DNA from 2 places in the Metabacillus hrfriensis genome. Region 1 is predicted to be linked to the other one. Evidence: riboswitches for the same ligand, from Rfam matches in the RefSeq annotation. Region 1 holds a riboswitch; the other holds the start of a gene.
The links. A riboswitch is a leader RNA that binds a small molecule or an ion and turns the genes downstream of it on or off. The one in region 1 is predicted to bind S-adenosylmethionine.
Positions count from the first base shown of each region.

Region 2: it holds a riboswitch for S-adenosylmethionine, as region 1 does, so the genes downstream of both, QLQ22_RS05660 (MetQ/NlpA family ABC transporter substrate-binding protein) here and metK (methionine adenosyltransferase) in region 1, are expected to answer to the same signal.

Region 1 covers NZ_CP126116.1:3,988,711-4,000,619, reverse strand. Annotated here, with positions in the region: gene QLQ22_RS19875 (ABC transporter permease) at 1-263, opposite strand, end outside; gene QLQ22_RS19870 (ABC transporter ATP-binding protein) at 250-1,023, opposite strand; gene QLQ22_RS19865 (ABC transporter substrate-binding protein) at 1,036-2,022, opposite strand; gene QLQ22_RS19860 (alpha/beta hydrolase family protein) at 2,157-2,939, shown strand; gene QLQ22_RS19855 (DUF2584 domain-containing protein) at 3,002-3,244, shown strand; gene QLQ22_RS19850 (arylamine N-acetyltransferase family protein) at 3,291-4,061, opposite strand; gene QLQ22_RS19845 (FusB/FusC family EF-G-binding protein) at 4,104-4,745, opposite strand; gene QLQ22_RS19840 (CD3324 family protein) at 4,979-5,242, opposite strand; gene pckA (phosphoenolpyruvate carboxykinase (ATP)) at 5,609-7,198, opposite strand; SAM riboswitch class I at 7,509-7,644, shown strand; gene metK (methionine adenosyltransferase) at 7,831-9,033, shown strand; gene asnB (asparagine synthase (glutamine-hydrolyzing)) at 9,189-11,078, shown strand; gene QLQ22_RS19820 (glycosyltransferase family 4 protein) at 11,194-11,909, opposite strand, start outside.
Region 2 covers NZ_CP126116.1:1,140,120-1,152,028, forward strand. Annotated here, with positions in the region: gene QLQ22_RS05645 (YisL family protein) at 1-36, shown strand, start outside; gene QLQ22_RS05650 (DUF2777 family protein) at 131-697, opposite strand; gene asnB (asparagine synthase (glutamine-hydrolyzing)) at 961-2,811, shown strand; SAM riboswitch class I at 4,291-4,398, shown strand; gene QLQ22_RS05660 (MetQ/NlpA family ABC transporter substrate-binding protein) at 4,466-5,284, shown strand; gene QLQ22_RS05665 (ammonium transporter) at 5,379-6,662, opposite strand; gene QLQ22_RS05670 (MATE family efflux transporter) at 6,918-8,282, opposite strand; gene QLQ22_RS05675 (helix-turn-helix transcriptional regulator) at 8,408-9,271, shown strand; gene QLQ22_RS05680 (2Fe-2S iron-sulfur cluster-binding protein) at 9,335-9,655, shown strand; gene QLQ22_RS05685 (amino acid permease) at 9,712-11,103, opposite strand; gene QLQ22_RS05690 (glycoside hydrolase family 13 protein) at 11,348-11,909, opposite strand, start outside.

The DNA of each region.
Region 1 (11,909 bases):
ATAAACCCAAGAACGGTTTCAAATAAGGTGACGCTCAAATTTGATAAGAGTGATCCATCTGCTGCCTTTTCCAAAAACAAGTTCCATATTTTAGAGGGGTAACTGAACAGCAGGGGGTCAATCCACTCTCTCTTTCCAGCTAATTCCCATAGTGAGAAAAAAGCGATAAAGATAAGAATCTGATAAAACCTTACCCAGTTTTTTTCTTTTTTCAAGCCTTTTAAATAAGATTCATGCAATCTGTTTAATTCATTCTTTTCCATCAAGCCGGTCCAGCTCCTTCCAAATGTGCTGAAAAAGATCTGTAAAGGAGGGATGCTGTCTCGCTGTAAATGGGGTCAGGTTCTTTAATTCCTCTGGCACGTGAAAGATTTGTGCGATCCTGCCTGGTTTGGAGGAAAGAAGAAAGATGCGGTCACTCATAGCGATGGCTTCACCGATATCATGAGTAACAAGCAGGGCTGTTTTCCTGAAATCCTTCAATGTGCTCCATACGAGGTCTTCGAGTTTTAGCTTCGTTTGATAATCAAGTGCTGAAAATGGTTCATCAAGCATAAGAAGCTTAGGGTTTGTAGAGAGCGTTCTGACCAGAGCTGCACGCTGCCTCATGCCGCCCGAGAGCTGCCGGGGGTATTTCTTCTCGACATTCTCAAGTCCCATATCTTTTAGAAGGGAAAGGCTTTTCTCTTTCGCTTTTGCTGAAAGGCTGCCTCCGATTTTCAAGCCGAGCAGAATGTTTTCTTCAATTGTTTTCCACGGGAAAAGGTAATCCTGCTGCAGCATATATCCAATGGCAGAAGAGTCCTTTTTGACTGGTCTGTCTTCCATTAAAATGCTTCCTTTTGTTGGTGAAATCAGACCCGCGATTATGGACAGCAGAGTAGTTTTGCCGCATCCGCTCGGGCCAAGAAAGGAGATGAATTCTCCTTCCTCTATTTGTAAATCAATATCCTCTAATGCAAGGGTTGCTGACTCTTTTGTAAAATACATATGGTGGATATGCTGGACCGTCAAGAAAGACATGCTGAAACCTCCTTACTTTGCAGCGTCTTCTGCGAACTTCGTATTAACCAGAGTCTCGTGTTCAATACGTTCCGGCAATTCGTTCGCTTCTTCCATGATGTTTTGAAGATTGGTCCACTCCGCCTCATCAAGGATTGGATCAGTCGCAAAAGATCCCTGCTCTTTATAGCGTTCAACTACTGTTGTAATAATCTCAAGGTCTGTATCTTTAAATTGCGGGGCAATGGCCTTTGCAATGGTTTCAGCGCTGTTTTCTTCAACCCATTGCTGTGCTTTATAAATGGCTTTTGTGAATTTTTCTGCTGCTTCTGAATCCTCTTTTAAGTAGCTTTCTTTTGCCATAAATGTAGTGTAAGGAACCTTACCGGATTCACTTCCGAATGATGCCACAATGTGTCCTGTGCCTTCTTTTTCAAAAATGCTGGCTGTAGGCTCAAACAGCTGAACGAAATCGCCGGTTCCTGAAGCAAATGCACTCGGAATATTAGCAAAATCAATATTTTGAATCAGATTTAAATCATTCTGCGGATCAATTCCCTGCTGCTTTAATACAAATTCACCAGCCATTTGCGGCATTCCGCCTTTGCGCTGACCAAGGAAAGTAGTGCCTTTAAGCTGATCCCAGCTGAAATTCTCGATTTTTTCTCTTGAGACGAGGAACGTTCCATCTGTTTGTGTTAGCTGGGCAAAATTGATAACCGGATCTTTAGAGCCTTGTGCAGAAACGTAAATCGATGTTTCAGAGCCAACAAGTGCAATATCAGCTCCGTCTGAGAGAAGAGCTGTCATTGTTTTATCTCCGCCCCATGTTGTTGTCAGCTCAACATCCAGGCCTTCTTCTTCAAAAAAACCTTCAGACATTGCTGCATATAAAGGAGCATAAAAGATGGAATGAGTAACCTCAGCCAACCTGATTTTTTCTGGCTTGTTTTGATTGCACGCACTTAGTGTAAAGATAAGAAGAGCGAGTACCGCAAAGCCGATGAGCCTTTTTTTCATATGAAATCCTCCTTGGTGACAGACACCATCAAAAAATATTAAAATGAGTATCCAGTTTTGTAACGCCTAAAATAATGTATGATTGTGAAAAAAATGTGTGAATGCCCATAAACGATTTTGTGAGGTGCAAGGAAATGGATAATGGTTCAATAATTGAGCGTCAGCTGCTGCCGTCGCCTAATCCTAAAATCAGACTGCAGCTAGTTACCTATTTTTCTGAAGGGCTTAAGGTAAAGGGACTCCTTGCCGAGCCTGCAGAAGAAGGAAAGTATGATGGTTTTCTTTATTTAAGAGGCGGAATAAAAAATGTAGGCAAGGTCAGAGCCGGACGAATTGTACAATTTGCATCAGAAGGCTTTGTCGTTATGGCTCCATTTTACCGGGGGAATCAGGGAGGAGAAGGGAATGAAGACTTCGCCGGAGATGACAGGTACGATGCGCTGCATGCTCTGACGCTTTTAAAAAACCATCCTAAAGTTGATAAGGAACGAATCCATGTCTTCGGATTTTCAAGGGGAGGAGTAATGGCGCTTTTTGCTGGAATTTTAGATCCTGAGGTCCGTTCATTAGTTACATGGGGCGGTGTTTCTGATATGGCTCTTACATACGAGGAACGGGAAGATTTGCGTAGAATGATGAAGCGGGTTATAGGGGGGACACCTTCAAAATATCCTGAAAGATACAAGTGGAGAACTCCGCTGTATGAACTTGGTGCATTAAAGGCTCCAATTCTTATTATTCATGGCGCTCATGATCAAAACGTTTCAGTCGAACATGCTTATCTGCTTGAAAAAAGACTTGGAGAACTTGGAAAAAGAGCAGATACGATGTATTTTGAGGAATATACACATTATTTTCCTCCTGCCGTTAACAGAAAAGTAGTACGAGAGCTGACTTCTTGGATGAAAAAACAATAAAATCGGGAATCGGGCTAAATGAATATGTTAAAATAACTGTATATGAAAAAGGAGTGATTAAGATGGGTATGCCTTTAGAATTGAACACGATGATCGTGACAAAAGGGAGAGAAAACCGATTGGAAGAGAATCTTTTTTCTCTCGAAAAAGAGGGCTATCGCATTTATCCGCTGGAGATTCCCGTTGAAGTCAGAAAAACAAAAGAAGGGGAAGTAAGCGGACAGGCTCTGATTAAAAAACTTGAGCTCTCTGATTCTAAAACCATTCTGACTTATCAGCTGATTGCACTGAAATCTACAAATTAACATTCATACGAAAAAAGCTGCCGGCAGGCAGCTTTTTTGTGTTTTACTACATGTTAAAATATTTTTCAGCAAGTGATTCAAAACTTGCTTTGTCTATTGATTCTTTCTTCACTTCACCATTCACAGACTGTGTAAAGGATGTGTCGGTCAATGTGATGTTTCCATTTTCAGTGAATCTTGTCAGCAGGCGATTTTTATTAAAAGTTGATTCCGCTGAATCACGGATGATTTCTTGAATTTTGTTCAGTTCAGTCATATAAATGCTTTCAGAATCAAAAGCATATCCTTTTTTCCATTCCTTATCTTTATATTTCAGCTTCATTTCCAGACAGTAATCTTTTTGCAGATCAGGAGTCTTCATAATTCTGAATTGCCCGTTCTTAGAGGAAATGATTTCACCATTAAAAGGAACGGGTTTAAGCGGCAGATTTCCCCCAAACCCAGTATCTATTAGATAGGTTTGTTCATTTTCCATAAGGAGGATGGCAGCGTGGGTATTGCCGGTCCTGCTCCAGTCTTTTGCAGCATGATCATAAACAATCCCTTTGACCAATTTTGCATGAAAATCATTTTCTATCAGGAAAAAATAAAAAAGGGGATTCAGCTCATAACAAAGACCGCCTTGTTTACTGATCAGCATTTTAGAAATTAAGTTCTCTTTGCTGATCTCTAAAGTCTTGTTATCTATGATGCATAAGTTTTCAAAAGGAATGGCTTTCGCCGTTTTTTCAAGAATTTCGTCCAAATCTCGAAAAGTGATTTTTGCGTTTTCGGGAAAGCCGATTCGTTTTCTGAATAATTCATTGAGCTCATTCATTCTTTTCTCCCCCATTCATTACGATCACCTTGGTTACAAGAACTATTTTTTCATCCAGGACAGAAAATCATTTAACTTCGTCAATGAAGTGATATTCTGATTGCACCTATGAGGGTCCTGGCAAATGTAATTTCCGCGTTTAATGAAAGTTCCAGGTTCGTTCCCTTTAATTTCTGCAGTAAACATCCCAACTTCTTCAAACCGGTTGCAAATCGTACAGATGCCTTTTTGATTGATGCTGTTGAACGTCCCCTGCAAGCCTGTGAGCTTATTGTTTTGAGGGGCTATTATATATTGTCTCCCTGATCCTTTATCATGCCAGCTCAAGTAAGAAATTTCAGTATAATCCAGTTCTTCTAATGATGTAGGAGCCTTTATTTTCTTAGCTTTAGGAAACAGCTTTTTAATAGTTTGCTCGGTTACTTTTTTAAATGGAATAACAAAAGGTTTTATTTGAGATAGAAAGACATCCGCATCAGATTTGTCTTTGACATCATTTATGGGTGTGAGCAGATCATTCTCTTCAGGTCCAATTTCGTCGAATAACATGAACGTCCTTTCCTGTGCAAGAGATTTTAAGGCCTTTAACACGTTTGGGTCATTAACCGTTCCATACCCATTCACAAGCAGTTGTGTCTGCGCTTTAATATAGTTGTATTGGTCGCTTCTTATAAATGGTTCCATTGCAAGATCCTCCATTCAGGCCATAATAGTAAAAGGTTTAATTCTATAATAAAAGAACAGTTATATATTTTATATGGTTAAAATGAATAGGAATCAAACTCTGCATAAGAAAAGCGGATTTGTTCTGGCCGAGGAGTTGGGCAATGGAGCTAAACATCAATGAGCAAAATTTTATATTTGCTTATCTATAAAAAAACACTGATCATCTTTTGGATCATCAGTGCTTTTTGCTTTTATTTCGTATAGACAATCTTTTTGATTGTTTCAGCTGAAAGGTAAAATTCTTCAGCTAATTCCTGAATTTTTTTGCCGCTTTTAAAACTGCGCTTAATCGAACGGTTTCTGTCATCGAGCACTTTTCTTCCTCCGGACCGGGTGCCCCACTTATAGTGAGCTGTTTCCGGTTTCGGGATGTAGATGGTCTCTCCCTGAATGTACTGCTGAATTTCTGCAATCAGTTCTTCAGGTAAAATAGCGTTTGCGTTCATATATTTCATTTCTGCCAGCCCCTTATTTGTAATCGTAAAAATAAGGTGCAAAGCCGCAGTACTTAAAAAGGCAAACGCTGATGCGGGCGATTTAAATAAGTGTCCGCCCCATGCAAAGTATCGCCTTTTTACTGCCGGGCTTTGCATGAGACGCTGCAGAATCTGGCAAACGGACTGAATTCGCCAAAACATCACCCCCTTAAAAGAAATGATTGATTTACTTTTTTATACAATTTTATCATATGGATCTGCCTTGAAAAAAGGAAAAACGTCAGAATGATTCAAACTGAGCTCTTTTCCAATTTATCAAGAGAGCTGTGATACATCAAAAAAAGCTATGCCAGTGTGTGGCATAGCTTTTGGAGTTTTGGAGTGTTATACTTTTGGTCCGCCAAGAGTTTCAATCTCTTCTGAAACGTGATTGAACTTTTTGAAATTTTGTTTGAACTTGCCTGCAAGCTCTTTTGCTTTTTCATTATACGCATCTATGCTGTCCCAAGTTTTAACTGGCTGAAGCACTTCATCCGGCACACCAGGAACGTGAATTGGAATTTTCAGTCCGAAGTTTTCATCTGTAACAGTTTCCACGTTGTCTAATTCACCTTCAAGAGCGGATTGAACCATTGCGCGTGTATATTTCAATTTCATGCGCTTGCCGGTTCCGTATTCTCCGCCAGTCCAGCCTGTGTTGACTAAGAATACATTTGCCTGATGCTCATCAATTTTCTGGCCGAGCATCTCGGCATAAACAGTAGCAGGAAGCGGCAGGAAAGGCGAGCCAAAGCACGTAGAGAATGTAGCCTGAGGTGATGTAATGCCTCGCTCTGTTCCGGCAAGCTTGCTTGTATAGCCGCTTAAGAAGTGGTACATGGCCTGTTCTTTTGTTAATTTGCTGATAGGAGGAAGAACTCCAAATGCGTCAGCAGTTAAAAAGACAATCGTATGCGGGTGGCCTGCAATACTAGGCTTCACAATGTTATCCATTGCTTCAAGGGGATAGGCCGCTCTTGTATTTTCAGTAAAGAAGGTATCGTCATAGTCAGCAATTCTTGTGTCATCATCAAGTACTACATTTTCAAGCACTGACCCGAATCTTATTGAATCAAAAATTTGAGGTTCTTTTTCACGTGAGAGGTTGATGCACTTTGCATAACAGCCTCCTTCGATATTAAAAACACCGGCATTTGACCATCCGTGCTCATCATCGCCGATTAATTTGCGTTTAGGATCAGCAGACAAGGTTGTTTTTCCTGTTCCAGACAGACCGAAGAAAAGGGCCACATCGCCTTCCTGACCAACATTTGCAGAGCAGTGCATCGGCAGGATACCGCTTTCAGGAAGAAGGTAATTCATGACAGAGAAAATAGATTTTTTCATTTCTCCTGCATATTCCGTTCCTCCGATTAAGATCGTTCTTTTCTCAAAAGAAATGATGATAAAAGTTTCAGAATTTGTTCCATCTACTGACGGATCTGCTTTAAAGTTTGGTGCAGACACGATCGTGAATGGATTATCATGCTGAATCAGCTCATCTCCGCTCTCTGGCTGAATGAATAATTGCTGTGCAAAAAGGTTATGCCAGGCGAATTCATTTACAACCTGAATCGGCAGGCGGTATTTTGCGTCAGCTCCGGCAAAGCCTTTGAAAACAAAAAGCTCATTGCGGTCTTTTAAGTATGAAAGAACTTTTAAATACAATTTTTCAAATGCCGTTTCAGAGAAAGGCTGATTAACAGCACCCCACTCAATTTTGTCATTTGTTGAATTTTCTTTTACAATAAATTTATCTTTAGGTGAACGTCCTGTGTAAGTACCAGTTGTTGCACGGACTGCTCCCGTTGAAGTTAATGTACCTTCTTTGCGCTCTAATACTTTCTCTACAAGAACGGGAACTGATAAGTTATGAAATGCATTTTCCCCTTTAAGTAAAACATCAAGCTCATTTGTAATTTCAATTGAATTCATCCCATACCCATCCTTTACCTATATTTCTATTATTATTTTCAACTATATGTTAAGTGATTCTTCTTAATTAGTATAACACATTAAAATGAATAGTCTATACTATTTAACTTATTCTACGTACAAATTGATGAAATGGAACGGTTTTAGAAACGTTTTTGATGAAAATGATACATATATAATAGGAATGTTTTTATTTCGGCATTTTGTGGAATCATATAAAAAGGGTTCTGAAAAATCTTATGCGAAAACCTTGTCAGTTTTTGTTGACACCTGAAGGAAATATACGATATTATATGTCCTTGAACGGATTCTCTTATCCCGAGCTGGTGGAGGGACAGGCCCAATGAAACCCAGCAACCTGCTTTATCTTGAAAATTCATTTTCGTGAATTTTTGCGAGCAAAGGTGCTAACCTGATGCAAGGCGAAAGCCCTTGATCGATAAGAGCGAAAGGCTACGATTTTAGTAAATAACCTTTCCTCGCGGGAAAGGATTTTTTATTTCAAATATATTTTGCCTGAAAGTACTCGTGGATTCTCCTAAAACATGCCAACTGAAATATTTTGCCAAATGGTCAAAATATGAAAGGGAATGAGTTCCGTATCATCTAACCTTTTGAGGAGGAAAACTTTAATGACTAAACAACGTCGTCTGTTTACTTCAGAGTCTGTAACTGAAGGTCATCCTGATAAAATTTGTGACCAGATTTCTGACTCGATTTTAGATGCAATCCTAGAAAAAGATGCAAATGCACGTGTAGCTTGTGAAACATCTGTTACAACAGGTCTTGTTCTGGTTGCTGGTGAAATTACAACTTCTACTTATGTAGACATTCCAAAAATCGTTCGCGAAACGGTTAAAGAAATTGGCTACACTCGTGCAAAATATGGTTTTGATGCAGAAACATGTGCAGTACTTACTTCAATTGATGAACAGTCAGCAGATATCGCGATGGGTGTTGATCAGGCGCTTGAAGCACGTGAAGGAAAAATGACAGATGAGCAGATTGAAGCTATTGGTGCAGGTGACCAAGGATTGATGTTCGGTTTTGCAAATAACGAAACGAAAGAATTAATGCCGCTGCCGATCTCACTTGCTCACAAACTTGCACGCCGTTTAACAGAAGTCCGCAAAGAAGAAATTCTTCCGTACCTTCGTCCTGACGGTAAAACTCAAGTAACAGTTGAGTATGATGAAAATGACAAGCCTGTTCGCATTGATACAATTGTTATTTCAACTCAGCATCACCCTGAAATTTCATTGGAGCAAATTCAGCGCAACGTAAAAGAACATGTAATTAACCCGGTTGTACCGAATGAATTAATTGATGAAGATACAAAATACTTCATCAACCCGACTGGCCGTTTCGTAATCGGCGGACCGCAGGGCGATGCAGGCTTAACAGGCCGTAAAATCATCGTTGATACTTACGGAGGGTATGCTCGTCACGGAGGCGGTGCATTCTCTGGTAAAGATCCAACAAAAGTTGACCGCTCTGCAGCTTATGCAGCACGCTATGTAGCTAAGAATATTGTAGCAGCTGGCCTTGCTGATAAATGTGAAGTTCAGCTTGCATACGCAATTGGTGTAGCTCAGCCGGTATCAATTGCGATCGATACATTTGAAACAGGGAAAGTGAAGGAAGATGTGTTAGTGGATGTTGTTCGTGCTAACTTTGACCTTCGTCCGGCAGGAATCATCAACATGCTGAATCTTCGCCGTCCAATTTACAAACAAACAGCTGCCTACGGACACTTCGGCCGTAATGATCTTGACCTTCCATGGGAAAGAACAGATAAAGCAGAAGCTCTTAAAGAACAGGCTTTAAACCGATAATAAGTAAAAAAGGATGAGAATACTGCTGTATGCAGCTCTCATCCTTTTTTTTGTCGAAAAAAATCGGGATTTTTGTTTAATTTTGTAAAAAAATGCAACAATCTCTTACTAGTCTTCGTTTTATAAGTGGAAAGACACTTTTGGAGGCGAATAGGATGTGCGGATTTGTTGGAATTATTGATTATCGTAAACAAACGAGAGATCTTTTATTTAATACATTCATTGAGAAGGCAAGCAGAAAAATAGAACACAGAGGTCCGGATGACAGCGGAATTTATCAAGATGAGCAGGTTCTTCTGGCCTTTCAGCGGTTAAGCATTATTGATGTTAAAAGCGGACACCAGCCTATGGCTTATGGATCTGATGACCGCTACTATATTGTGTTTAACGGTGAAATTTATAACTATATTGAGCTCAGAGAAATCATTTTTTCCCATGGATTTAAGTTGAAAACGGATACGGATACAGAAGTGATTGTTGCGCTTTATTGCATTTATGGCCAGGAAACGCTTCAACTTTTAAGAGGAATGTTTTCATTTCTTATTTGGGACAGACAGGAACACTTTTTATTCGGTGCGAGAGATCACTTTGGAATAAAGCCTCTTTACTACATAGAAAACGGCGAAATGAATCTTTTTGCTTCGGAGCTTAAGAGTTTAACTGATTATCTTCCAAATCCTCTTATTAATGAAGAATCCTTAGAGCACTATCTCTCTTTTCAATATGTACCGGACCCAGGCACGATGCAGAAGCATATTAAGAAAGTGCCTCCAGGCTATTTCTTTACAAAAAAAACGGGAGAAGCACTAGAGCTTACAAGGTACTGGAAACCGAAACTTGTGCCCGTACGTCCAACTGACGAAAACAGGCTCAAAGAAAAAATTCAGGATGCCTTAATTGATTCGGTCAAAGTCCATATGCGAAGCGATGTGCCTGTTGGATCTTTTCTGTCGGGGGGAGTGGATTCAAGTATTATTGCATCCATTGCGAAGGAATTTCACCCTTCACTTAAAACGTTTTCTGTCGGCTTTATGCAAGAAGGCTACAGCGAAATCGATATAGCAAAAGAAACAGCGGATGCGCTTGGCGTTGAGAATTTTTCCTATACCGTTGATCATATGGAATTTATGAGGGAGCTTCCAAAAATCATTTGGCATATGGATGATCCAGTGGCAGATCCGGCTTCTATTCCTCTTTATTTTATTGCACGTGAGGCAAGCAAGCAGGTGAAAGTCGTTTTATCTGGGGAAGGAGCAGATGAGCTTTTTGCAGGCTATAATATTTATAAAGAACCTCAAGATCTATCTGTCTTTGGACATCTTCCTCACAGCTTTAAGCAAAGATTAAAACAGCTGGCTGCGGTTTTTCCTGAAGGAATGAAAGGAAAAAGCTTTATTGAGAGGGGGACAACCCTTTTAGAAGATCGGTATATTGGAAATGCCAACATCTTTTCATCTGCCGAAAAACATGAATTGCTTTCTGCAGATGTTCATTTTGATCCAACAGATATAACAGGGATCCTTTATGACGATGTCAGTCATTTAGACAGCATCTCGAAAATGCAATATATTGATGTGATGACCTGGCTCAAAGGGGATATTCTTGTGAAAGCAGACAAAATGACAATGGCGCATTCATTGGAACTAAGGGTGCCTTTCCTGGATAAAGAAGTTTTTAAAATTGCTTCAACCATTCCGCATGAGTTAAAAATCAAACATGGCGAAACGAAATATCTGCTTCGCCAGGCTGTCCGGGACATTGTTCCGCCGCACGTTCTCAATCGAAAAAAACTGGGTTTTCCTGTTCCGATACGGAATTGGCTGAAAAATGAGATGTATGATTGGGCAAAAGTGATCATATGGGAGAGCGGGACGGGAGATCTCATTAATAAATCGTATGCCGCACAATTATTAGATCAGCATTATATGGGAGAGGCAGATCACAGCAGGAAGATATGGACTGTTTTAACGTTTATGATTTGGCACCAGGTGTTCATCGAAAATGTCTACCATTTTGATGATGCTGCACAATTGACCGCAAAATAAAAAAGCCTCTTGCGCATTGAAGAGGCAGCTTGCGGAGACGTCTTTGCAAGCTTTTTTTATTTGCAAAATTGTTTTAGTCTGATTGTGCTGCCTTGCGTGAATGGGGCGGTTCATCTTATGCATAACGTATGAATTCACGCTGATCCAGTACCTCGCTGTAGGCACTCAGTAAACCTTCAAAAATGCTGTCCCAAGTTTGACTGAGGGCATAAGCACGGGCACTCATTCCCATCTGATACCTCAAGGCGTCATTTTGCAAAAGGGTGTCAATGGCACTTATAAACTCGGCGGCAGACCCTGTTTCACATAAATAGCCGGTTTTTCCCTGCTGAATAATATTTTTAACTCCGCCGGAATTTGCCCCTATAACAGGAGTTCCGGCAGCAAGTGATTCAAGAACAACGTTTCCAAAGGTTTCAGTCGGTGAAGGAAATATGAATAGATCTGAACCTGAATATATTTTTGCGAGCTTTTCACCGCTTGCATAGCCTGCAAACGTCATGTTATCCGGTGATTCTTTCATCATTTCTTCTTTAGATGGCCCGTCTCCCACAATCAAAAAGTGCACTTTGCTCCTTAAGTGTTCAGGTAGCTGATGAGAGATCTTCATTAATGTCTGAACATCTTTTTCCGGGGCGAGTCTGCCGACATAAGATAAAATGAATTTTTCTTTTATTTGATATTCCTGGATGATTTCTTTACGCAAATAGTTGGGATGGAACAATTGGCAATCTACACCTCTTGACCAGATATGAACATTTTCAAATCCCTGATTTAGAACCTGCTGTTTTGTTTCTTCAGATGGGACAAAGATTTTCTGTAAAGGCCTGT
Region 2 (11,909 bases), 2.2 Mb from region 1:
GGACTGCGTTTGCCAATCGGTTTAAGATTATTTTAATGGAAAGAACCTCTGCCGGGTGCAGAGGTTCTTTTTATAGCTTGAATTTGTTTTCGGATAAGCAGAGATGAATAGAGCAAACCGTATTTTGCAGCTATTGCTGCATCTGTGTTAAAATCGCCCTTTTTCCCGTGCAAGTTGTAAATTCAAAACGGTCTTCATTCTTGCTGCCCCTAGAAAAGTGATGCTGTACTCCGCAAATGGCCTCTTCGTTGTCAAATTGAAAGAAAGAAACCCCTTTTTTATCCGTTTTTCCGTCCTGAAAAACCATATGATTATAGCTGTATATACAATCATGGATAGAGAATGACAAAGCATTCAGCTTAGCTGTAAAAGCAAGAAAAGAATCGTCACTGGATTCCTTCAGCATATATTCTAATGCGAAAGGCACCTTTTTTTGAATGCGCAGCGTATCATTTGTTTTCAATTGATGGATGCCCATCGGAATAGAAAGCTGTCCATCTTTTAAATAGTTGCCCGTATACCAGCTGTCATTCAGCAATATCTCCAATGATTCATCCTGTTTAAATTGCAGAATGGAAACCTCTTCATGCACATCATCATAAAATAATAATTCCTGATCTTCGCCAATTTCAATTGAACCTGTGACGTGAGCCCGTTCCTGCCGCTCGAGCAGGCGGTGTTTTTGTTTTGAAAGCACCTGAATGAACCTCCCTTAAAATAGATTCTTTATCGTTCGTTTTTTCCATTAAGAGGGAAGTTTATTCAATACACCTTTTTATGGAAAGGAAATTTGTGATCGATTATTCACAGACATTCGGGCTAAACTTGCCAAAAGCACCCCTTTACAAATAAAAACGTGATACGGACAAATCAACTCTTCATAAGTTAAGCATAGGATAGGTACATCTTTTACTGTCTGAGTAAAACTCAGGCTGTTCAAATGGGGGAGATGATAGGCGGATGTGTGGAATAACAGGCTGGGTTCATTACCAGAAAGATCTGCAGCAGCATAAAAATGTCATAACAAATATGGCGGAATGCTTATCAAAGAGGGGACCGGATGATGCGAATGTGTGGGGAGAGCAGCACATTCTTTTTGGCCATAAACGTCTTGTAGTTGTCGATCCTGCAGGAGGAAGACAGCCGATGACCCGCAAAAAAGGAGAAAATACATTTACAATTTGCTACAATGGCGAGCTATATAATACAGAAGATATCCGCCTGGAATTACTAAAGCGGGGGTATACCTTTGCAGGCCATTCTGACACAGAAGTTCTGCTTTCAGCGTACATGGAGTGGAAAGAAGAATGTGTGCATCATTTAAATGGTATTTTTGCCTTTGGGGTTTGGGACTCGGGTAGTGAAAAACTCTTTATTGCAAGAGATCGATTAGGGGTAAAGCCGCTTTTTTATTCAGAGCAGAAGGCATCTCTTATTTTTGGCTCAGAACTGAAGGCAATCCTTGCACATCCTGATCAAAAGGCCGTTCTTGATCGGGAAGGATTAAGTGAGGTATTTGGACTTGGACCTTCCAGAACTCCTGGAATAGGCGTTTTTAAGGGAGTAAAGGAGCTCCGTCCTGCTCATGCAATGACGTTTTCAAAAGAAGGGCTGAAGGTTTGGAGATATTGGAACGTACAAAGCAGAAATCACCTTGATTCTTTTGATGAAACAGTCAGCCGCGTTGGATTTTTAGTCAATGATGCAGTGACTCGCCAGCTTGTTTCGGATGTTCCAGTGTGCACATTTCTTTCAGGAGGACTTGATTCAAGTGCGATCACCGCCATTGCTGCAAAAGAGTTTGAAAAAGAAGGCAAAGGTCCCCTTCACACGTTTTCCATTGATTACGAAGATAATGATAAGTTTTTTAAAGCGAATGAATTTCAGCCAAACTCAGACGCTCCATGGATTGATAAAATGACGGATGCTTTTCAAACGGTTCACCACCGGTCAATCATCACACAGCAGCAGCTTGTTGATTACTTAACGGAAGCCGTTGAAGTCAGAGATCTGCCTGGTATGGCGGATATTGATTCTTCTCTTCTATGGTTCTGCAAAGAAATTAAAAAAGATTTTGTCGTAGGACTGTCAGGGGAATGTGCAGATGAAATATTCGGCGGATATCCGTGGTTTCACAGGCCGCAGGATTTATCCGAAGATGCATTTCCGTGGATGAGATCAACGGATGCGAGGATGAATCTGCTTCGTACAGATTGGCAAAGCAAGCTGAATTTAAAAGAGTACGTGAAAACAAGATACCAGGAAACATTGAAAGAGACACCTCTTCTTGATGGTGAGTCTGAAACGGAATCTAAACGCAGGCAGCTGTTTTATCTCAATATTCTTTGGTTCATGACGACCTTGCTGGACCGGAAAGACCGCATGAGCATGGGAGCGAGTCTCGAAGTCCGTGTTCCGTTTGCGGACCATCGCCTCGTAGAGTATGTTTGGAACATTCCATGGGATATGAAAATGCATGGAAACCGGGAAAAAGGAATTCTCCGCAAAGCATTAGAAGGCGTGCTTCCGGAAGAAGTCCTTTACCGTAAAAAAAGCCCGTATCCAAAAACACATAATCCTCACTATACAAAAGCCGTAAAAACTTGGCTTCAGTCATTGACGAAAAACCAGGATTCTGCCCTTCACGTCTTTTTTGATAAAAAAGCGCTGAACGATATTATCGAATCAGAAGGCAATGCGTTTCAGGCGCCTTGGTACGGACAGCTTATGACAGGTCCACAGCTGCTGGCACACCTTGCGCAGATTCATGTCTGGTTTGAAAAGTACAGAATCAATATCGAGGAATCTTAAAGAGTCAGCTGAAGTAAGCTGGCTTTTTGTTTTTGTGAGCGCGCAGAAATATAGCTGTAACCTATTAAACAGTAAGAAGATCTTTATAAAAAGGATTAAGTTTGAAGGTTGTCCGCAGATCCAAGGAGTGAGCCAATTTAGGGAAATCATACGCTCTCATTGAGTATCCAAATCCAGGATTGAGACTGTAAAGAGGAATCACACGCACTCAATGAGTATCCAAAACCAGGATTGTGCCTGTTTAGGGGAAACATACGCACTCAATGAGTATCCAAAACCAGGATTGAGCCTGTTTAGGGGAATCATACGCACTCTATGAGTATCCAAAACCAGGATTGAGACTGTAAAGAGTAATCACACGCACTCTATGAGTATCCAAAACCCGGATTGTGCCTGTTTAAGGGAAACATACGCACTCTATGAGTATCCAAAACCAGGATTGAGACTGTTTAGGGGAATCATGTGCTCTCTATGAGTATCCAAAACCAGGATTGTGCCTGTTTAGGGGAATCATACGCACTCTATGAGTATCCAAAACCAGGATTGAGAATGTTTAGGGGACATACGCACTCAATGAGTATCCAAAACCAGGATTGAGCCTGTTTAGGGGAATCATACGCTCTCTATGAGTATCCAAAACCAGGATTGAGACTGTAAAGAGGAATCATACGCACTCTATGAGTATCCAAAACCAAGTTTGAGACTGTTTAGGGGAAACATACGCACTCTATGAGTATCCAAAACCAGGAGTGAGAATGTTTAGGGGAATCATACGCACTCAATGAGTATCCAAATCCAGGATTGAGACTGTAAAGAGGAATCACACGCACTCTATGAGTATCCAAAACCAAGTTTGAGAATGTTTAGGGGAATCATGCGCTCTCTATGAGTATCCAAAACTAGGATTGAGACTGTTTAGGGGAATCATACGCACTCTATGAGTATCCAAAACCAAGTTTGAGAATGTTTAGGGGAATCATACGCACTCTATGAGTATCCAAAACCAGGAGTGAGAATGTTTAGGGGAAACATACGCTCTTTATGAGTATCCAAAACCAGGATTGAGCCTGTTTAGGGGAAACATACGCTCTCTATGAGTATCCAAAACCAGGATTGAGACTGTAAAGAGGAATCATACGCACTCAATGAGTATCCAAATCCAGGATTGTGCCTGTTTAGGGGAAACATACGCACTCTATGAGTATCCAAATCCAGGATTAAGCCTGTAAAGAGGAATCATACGCTCTCAATGAGTATCCAAGATTTTCGGCTAGGCTAATAAGAGGGCATGTTAACTTAATAAAATGAGAAATCACAAAATACTGCGTTTTTCAGCTTAATCAAATAAGGGTATGGCAAAATAAAGTATTTATTAATAGATTCTTATCTGTCTGCATCACACTTTTTTGATTATTCTAAAATAATGATTGACAGAATGAAGCTGTGAGTATATTATACAGATATTCGAATTTAATAGCTTGCTTATCAAGAGAGACTGAGGGAACAGGCCCTGCGAAGTCCGGCAACCTCCTTAAATGGAACGGTGCTAAATCCTGCAGAATGATTATTCATTCTGGAAGATAAGTCGTCATACATACGATTCCTCTTTCTGAATGAAAGGGGAATTTTTTGTGTAAAAAAAGGAGGAGAACAAATGAAAAAAACAGTTTTAGCACTTATTGTACTTGTAATGGGAGTATTATCTGCATGCGGAGCAGAAGGCTCAAATGGAGAAAAGAAAAGCATCAAAATTGGAGCATCGGCAGGTCCGTACACGGATATGGTTGAACTGGCGATCAAACCGGGACTTGAGGAAAAAGGATACGAGGTTGAAGTTGTTCAGTTTAATGATTACATTCAGCCAAATCAGGCGCTCGGCAATGATGAGCTTGATGCCAATCTGTTTCAGCATAAAATCTATATGGAAACCTTCGCAAAACAAAGCAAAATGGATTTATCTGAAGTGATTACTGTCCCTACTGCTCCGATGGGGATCTATTCTGACAAAGTCAAATCACTCAGTGAAGTGAAAGAGGGCGCGACCGTCGCCATTCCGAATGATCCAACGAACGCAGCGCGTGCGCTTCAGATTTTGAAAGATGGAGGATTAGTTGAGCTGAATGAAGATGTGAGTCCTATCCAAGTATCTGAAAAAGATGTGACTGAAAATCCAAAAAAATTAACCTTCGTTCCAGTAGAAGCGGCCCAATTGCCAAGAGCGGTGGAAGACACAGACTTGTCAGCTGTACCGGGAAATTTCGCTTTAGCCGCGAAAATGAATCTTGCAGATTCCGTCCAGCTCGAGAATATGAATGATGTGCATCGCAATCGTGTAGTGATGAATACGAAAGATGCAGATTCAGAGCTTGCTAAGGATATTAAAGAAGTTGTTGAATCTGAAGGATTTGAAAAAGCAATTGATAAAAACTTTCAGGGATTCGGAAAACCCGATTGGATGGAACAGAAGAAATAAAGAGAAAAACCACTTCATGGGAAGTGGTTTTCTTTAAAAGAGCTGTTCAATATCTTTTTGCTAAAGCCTCTCCTGAAATTATTCTCCTTTTCTTTCAAGCCGTAGTCTTTTTACCTGAATTGCTTTCTTCAACAGCTGCAAATGATTCAGGATAGCCGTAGCTGCCATGTTCACTCATATCGAGTCCGATCATTTCTTCTTCTTCCGTTACGCGGATTGTGCCCATAACTTGTTTCATCACTTTTAAAATGACGTAGGAGATGACAAACGCGTAAGCAGCGCATGATACGATTCCAATCGCTTGAACACCAAGCTGAGTGAAACCTCCGCCGTAGAATAATCCTGCTAAACCGCCGTTTCGTTCTGCGAGTTCCGGAGTTGCAAAGAAGCCGGTCGATAAAGTTCCCCAGATTCCGGCAGCACCATGAACAGACAGGGCGAAAATCGGATCATCAATTTTAGCTTTATCAAATAGCTTCATGCTGAAATAGACAATGACCCCGCCGATTAATCCAATTACAACAGCTGCCCAAGGAGCAACAAATGCACAGGATGCTGTAATAGCTACAAGTCCTGCCAGTGCGCCATTCAAGGTTGTTGGAATATCCGCTTTTCCTGTCATCATTCGAACAATAATCATTGCAGCAACTGCACCTGCAGCAGCGGCTAGCTGAGTGTTTAATGCTACATAGCCAAAGAATCCGTCTGACACGCCAAATGTGCTTCCTGCGTTAAAACCAAACCATCCAACCCAAAGGATCAGAACTCCTAATGCTGTATACACTTGATTGTGGCCGGATAATTGATTCGTTGTTCCGTCTTTCCCGTATTTCCCTAGCCTTGGTTTAAGGACGATTGTAGCTGCAAGAGCTGCCATTGCGCCAGTTAAATGAACAACAGTAGAGCCTGCGAAGTCCTGTTTGCCTAAATCCTTCAGCCAGCCTGCTCCCCAAATCCAGTGTGCGACAACAGGATAAACCAGGGCTGAAAATAGAACTGCGAAGATTACGTAAGCTGATAATTTAGCACGCTCTGCAAAGCCTCCGAAGGCAATTGTCAATGCAATTGCTGCGAATGCCAGCTGAAAAAAGAAATCAACCGAAGTCGTTAATCCGTCCTGTGCAGGTGCTGCATCTCCATAAAAGAAACTAGATAGACCGATGAATTTATTGCCATCCCCATAAATAAATCCATAGCCGACTGCCCAGAAGACAAGAGATGCAATTCCGATTGTGAAAATGGTTTTGCCGGCAATGTGGCCTGCATTTTTCATTCGGGTAGAACCCGCTTCAAGTAAAATGAAGCCGCCTTGCATAAGCAGAACCAATATTCCTCCAATAATTACCCACAAATTGTCCATTAACACTAAAGCATCCATAAAACACGCTCCTTCTTTCAAAATGGTGAACAAGAAATAAATAAGACCAAAGACAGAGAGATGATTCAAAGTGATGTTAGGAAATATAACACTTGTTGTTATGTTTATTATCATATGCCATGAATATGCAGAAATCAAGTATTTTTCTGAAAATTTAAATAAAAAATATAGGGAGAAAAGACTATAAATAAATGAAGCGATTTCGTTTCCTGTTAATTTTTCTAACATAAAAAAACCTGACTGATTAAGTCAGGTTTATGATACTGCTTTTTGTGATTGTAAAATAAATCCTTTATTCACCCATACTTTTGATCTCCATCGAATTAACATCAGGATGCCCCGAAGCCATTCATCAGCTATAAAAGCCACCCAGATTCCTGCAAGGCCTAATTCAAAATGTATTCCCAAAAGGTATGCGAGCGGAACGCTTATTCCCCACATCGACAGAATTCCCATATAGACAGGAAATTTGACATCTCCTGTTGCCCTTAAAGCGCTGATAATCACAAGATTAAATGCCCTGCCTGGTTCAAGAATAACCGTCAGCAGCAGAATGGTCGCGCCAATTTGCAGAATTTCCGGATTGCTTGTAAAGATTCCGAATAAGAAATCAGTGGAAATACTGAATACAACAGCAATTGCAGTGGACATTCCAATCGCCCAATAAAGTGTATTGATACATCGTTTATAGGCTCTGTCATACTCCCGGGCGCCTGCCATTTGCCCGATAAGAATCTGATTTCCCTGACTGATGGCTAAGCTGAAAAGAAAAATGAACATCATTAAATTTTGAGCATAAACCTTTGTTGTTAACGCTTCAGCTCCAATCATTGTAATAAAAATGGTTATGACAATCTGCGATCCATTGTATGACAAATGTTCACCAGCTGAAGGAACGCCGATTTTAAGCAGATTTTTAAGATGTGATACGGGGAGTTTGAAAACTTGCCGAAATTTTTGTTCAAATGAAATTCGTTTTACAAGAAGATAAGAAATGACGATCAGTCCGATGAATCTAGAAGCAACAGTAGAAAATGCAACACCTTCAACACCAAGAACCGGCAGTCCAAAAGGCCCGTAGATAAAAATATAATTTCCAAAGATATGCAGAATATTCATGCCGATTGTAATGTACATCGTGTCTTTTGTGAAGCCGTAGCTTTTTAAAACGGCACCGATCGTCATAATCAAGGCCTGAATGAAGCATAACCCGCCTACTAAGCGAAGATAATAGTTAGCTTCTGGCAGCAAGTCTGCAGGAAGATTCATCATTTTCAGCATGGATTCGCTGAAAATGATCACAATCAATCCTACCGCAATGCTGAGAATCAAATTGGCTGCAATCGAAATTTGAGAAATCTCAAGCGCACTTTTATTGTTATTTGCACCTATATTTTGAGTGATTAGAACAATGGTGCCAGTTGCAATAAAACCAAACATGACAATCAGTACATTCAAGATCTGGTTAGCAACTCCGACAGCTGCAACAGAATGATCTGAGTATTGACTAAGCATGATGGTATCGGCGCTTCCCATCAGCATATGTAAAAATAATTCAATGAATATAGGCCAAGTAAGAGCGAATAATGTCAATTTTCGATCTTTTATTTTTTGAGGCAAGCAGGGCACTCCCTTCTGAAAAACACTTATAAAATCATTACTAGTTTACATAGGATCTTATATAATAAAAAGAGATGATTTCGATCATTCTTGGAAAAATACGACCTGACAAAAGGGAGAACAGCATGACTTACATTGGTTTTGATATTCCGCCGTTTCCTACTTTTATTACAGGAGGAGATGCCATATTTAAAAAAGGAACGAAACACTTTAAACGAGTTTTTACCGTTTTTGATATGCTTTATGTTCAGTCAGGAGAGCTTTATATAACTGAAAATGAACAGCCATTTATAATAAAAGAGGGACAATATCTTATATTGATACCGGGGTTTGAGCATTATGGCCATAAAGCCTGCAGGGAGGATACTAGAGTTTACTGGACTCATTTCAAAATGGAGGGCCCATTTTCTCTTTATGATAAAGGAAATGAAAACTGGGCAGAGGTGCAAACCGTCGACGGGGATTTCGTGGAACCATCTAAATTTCATTTTAAGATTCCTGCTTTTGGGGAATGCATACATATAGACTTTGTAGAAAAGCTGTTTGATAATTTGGTCAGCATGAATCATCAGACCCCTGATTATCCTTTAAGACAGCAGATCTACTTTGAAGAATTGATTCTTCATTTGCAAAAGGAGTCTCTGCAAATACCGAGTGCTGCCGAAAAAGTAGTGGAGGAAACTCTAAGGTTTCTAAGAAAGAATTATATGGAAGAGATCAAAATGGAGGATTTTGCGAGAGAGCTGCATTTTCATCCGGATTACATCACCCGGTGCATGCAGAAAACGATGGGGCTGACGCCAATTCAATACTTGACCCACTACCGGATGGAGCAGGCTAAGCGGCTGCTGTCGACTGCGGATCACAAAATTTCATCGATTGCAAAAGAAGTGGGAATCCCTGACGCTGCTTATTTCACTAAAATATTCAAACGTCTTGAAGGTGTATCCCCGCTTGAGTACCGCAAAATTGTTTCAAGAAAGAAATGAAATTTTGATTAAATTGCCGGATAATAGGTGAGGATGGTACTACTTTAAAATGGAGGAGATACAATGCCGACAATACATGTTCCTGGGAAAGGCTCGTTTGAGACAGAAATGGGAAGAAAGCTCGTTTTAGCCCTTGAGGATAACGGAATTGACATTCTTCACCGCTGCGGCGGGAAAGCAAAATGCACATCCTGCCGAGTCGAAATTCTTGACGGTGATTTTGAGGATTTAACGAATGTAGAAAAAAACGCCTTTGCAGAAAAAGGCGTTGAAGACCATTTGCGTTTATCGTGTCAAATCCGTGTAAATGGCGATGTAACCTGCAGGCCGATTATGACCGTTGAAAGCAGAGGCATTGATGCCGGGCCGCGTCCCGAAGAGTGATTGATTGGATAGAAAGAAGGCAGGCTGATTAACAGCCTGCCTTCTTTCCTGAACAGTTAACTAATTTTATGATCGGCATATGTTTTATCGTTTTTCTTGTGATACCCTTTGCCGTAATAAATCCCTACAAGAAGCAGGATCCATGCAGGTCCTACAATTAAGGCAATTCTCGTATCAGGGAAAAATGCCATAAGCCCAACCACCAATACAAGAAATGCAAGTGAAAGGTATGAGGTGAAAGGATATAGCGGCAGTTTGTATTTTAACTTCTTCGATTCACCTGGTTTCAGTGATTTACGGAACTTCAGCTGAGAAAGCAGAATCATTGACCATGTCCAAATTGCACCGAATGTTGAGATGCTTGTTACATACATAAATACCTTCTCAGGAACAAGATAGTTTAATACAACACCAATCAGTAATGCTCCTCCAGTTGCCATAATAGCAAAACCAGGAACGCCGCCTTTTGTGAGTTTTTCAAAAGATTTTGGAGCTTCGCCCTGTTCAGCTAGATTAAACAGCATCCGTCCAGTACTGAAGATTCCTCCATTACAAGATGATAATGCAGCAGTTAAAACAACGAAGTTAATAATGCCTGCTGCTGCAGGTATCCCGATTTTTTCAAAGGTTAAAACGAATGGACTTCCCTGTGTTCCAATTTGATCCCAAGGATAAATGGACATAATAACAAACAGTGCGCCTACGTAGAAAATGAGAATTCTCCAAAAAACAGTATCGATTGCTTTTGTTAACGTTTTTTCTGGATTTTTTACTTCTCCTGCAGTAACTCCAATGAGTTCAATGCCAAGATAAGCAAACATAACCATTTGGAGGGACATCAGGACACCTGTAAAGCCGTTAGGGAAGAATCCTCCATTTTCCCATAAGTTGCTGATGCCTGTCGCGACACCGCCGTTACCGAATCCGAACAAAATCATTCCAAATCCAACAATGATCATAAAAATGATTGCGACTATTTTAATCATAGCAAACCAGAATTCGAGTTCACCGAAAAACTTTACAGCCAGAAAATTGACCGTTGTCATAATGGCAAGAGCAGCCAGAGCCCAGATCCATCTTGGCACATCAGGATACCAGAATTCCATATAGATGCCGACAGCAGTGATTTCAGCCATACATGTAATCACCCATAAGAACCAGTAGTTCCACCCGGTAATGTATCCTGCGAGCGGTCCCAGATAGTTCCTTGCATATCTGCTGAATGAACCAGCTACAGGATTATGCACGGCCATCTCGCCTAGTGCTCTCATAATAAAGAACATGATCATTCCGCTAAATGCATACGCAAGCAGAATCCCTGGGCCTGCCATTTGAATCGCCTTTGCAGAACCGTAAAACAGACCTACTCCGATAGCAGCTCCCAAAGACATTAGTGAGATATGTCTTGGTTCAAGACCACGCTGAAGTTCTTGGTTGTGTTCACTCATTTTTTAATCCTCCTATTGTTAAAACTGCAGATGAATGTGAACGCTTTCAAAAGTTATTGAAAAAATAAAACATAATGGTTATTGAAAAGCATTACTCCATAAAGCTGATGAATGATAAAATCATAGCAAAAGAATCGATGAAAATCAAATATATTAATATAGTAAAATCTGCTTAATAAAGTCTAGTAATTCTATAGGGAAAGAAAAACTGGTAAAAATCATGATGATTCTTACCAGTTATCCATTAATCTTCAATTAAGAAAAATGCCATTTCGTAAGGCTGAACGTCAACAGTCAGTTTCTTTGCATGCGCGGCATATTCTTTGCCTGTCATTAAGTCGATTAATTTTTTATCCTTTAAATCAAAAGGAAGAGCTGCTGTTAACTCTGTTTCAGAATTATTAAGGACTGAAATCATTTTTTGCGCTTCGTTTTGTTTCGTGAAAATGACATGATTGGTTTCATCGTTTGCTTCAATAAATGTAATATCTCCGCCGTTTCCGAATACAGGATATTGCTTGCGGAGGCCAATCAGTTTTTTCACATAATTGAAAAGCTCACGATCCTGCTTCTCCTCATCCCAGATCATGCATTTGCGGCAGCCCGGATCCTGTTCTCCGTCCATGCCGATTTCGTCACCGTAATAAATACAAGGAGAGCCGATAAAGCTTAATTGATAGGCAAAAAGCAGCTTAAGTTTCGCTTTGGAGTGCTTTGCTGTATTTAAGATGCGCGGAGTATCATGGCTGCCAAGTAAATTGAAAGCTACTTCATTGACGTTTTTCGGATAAGAGTGAAGCACGCTT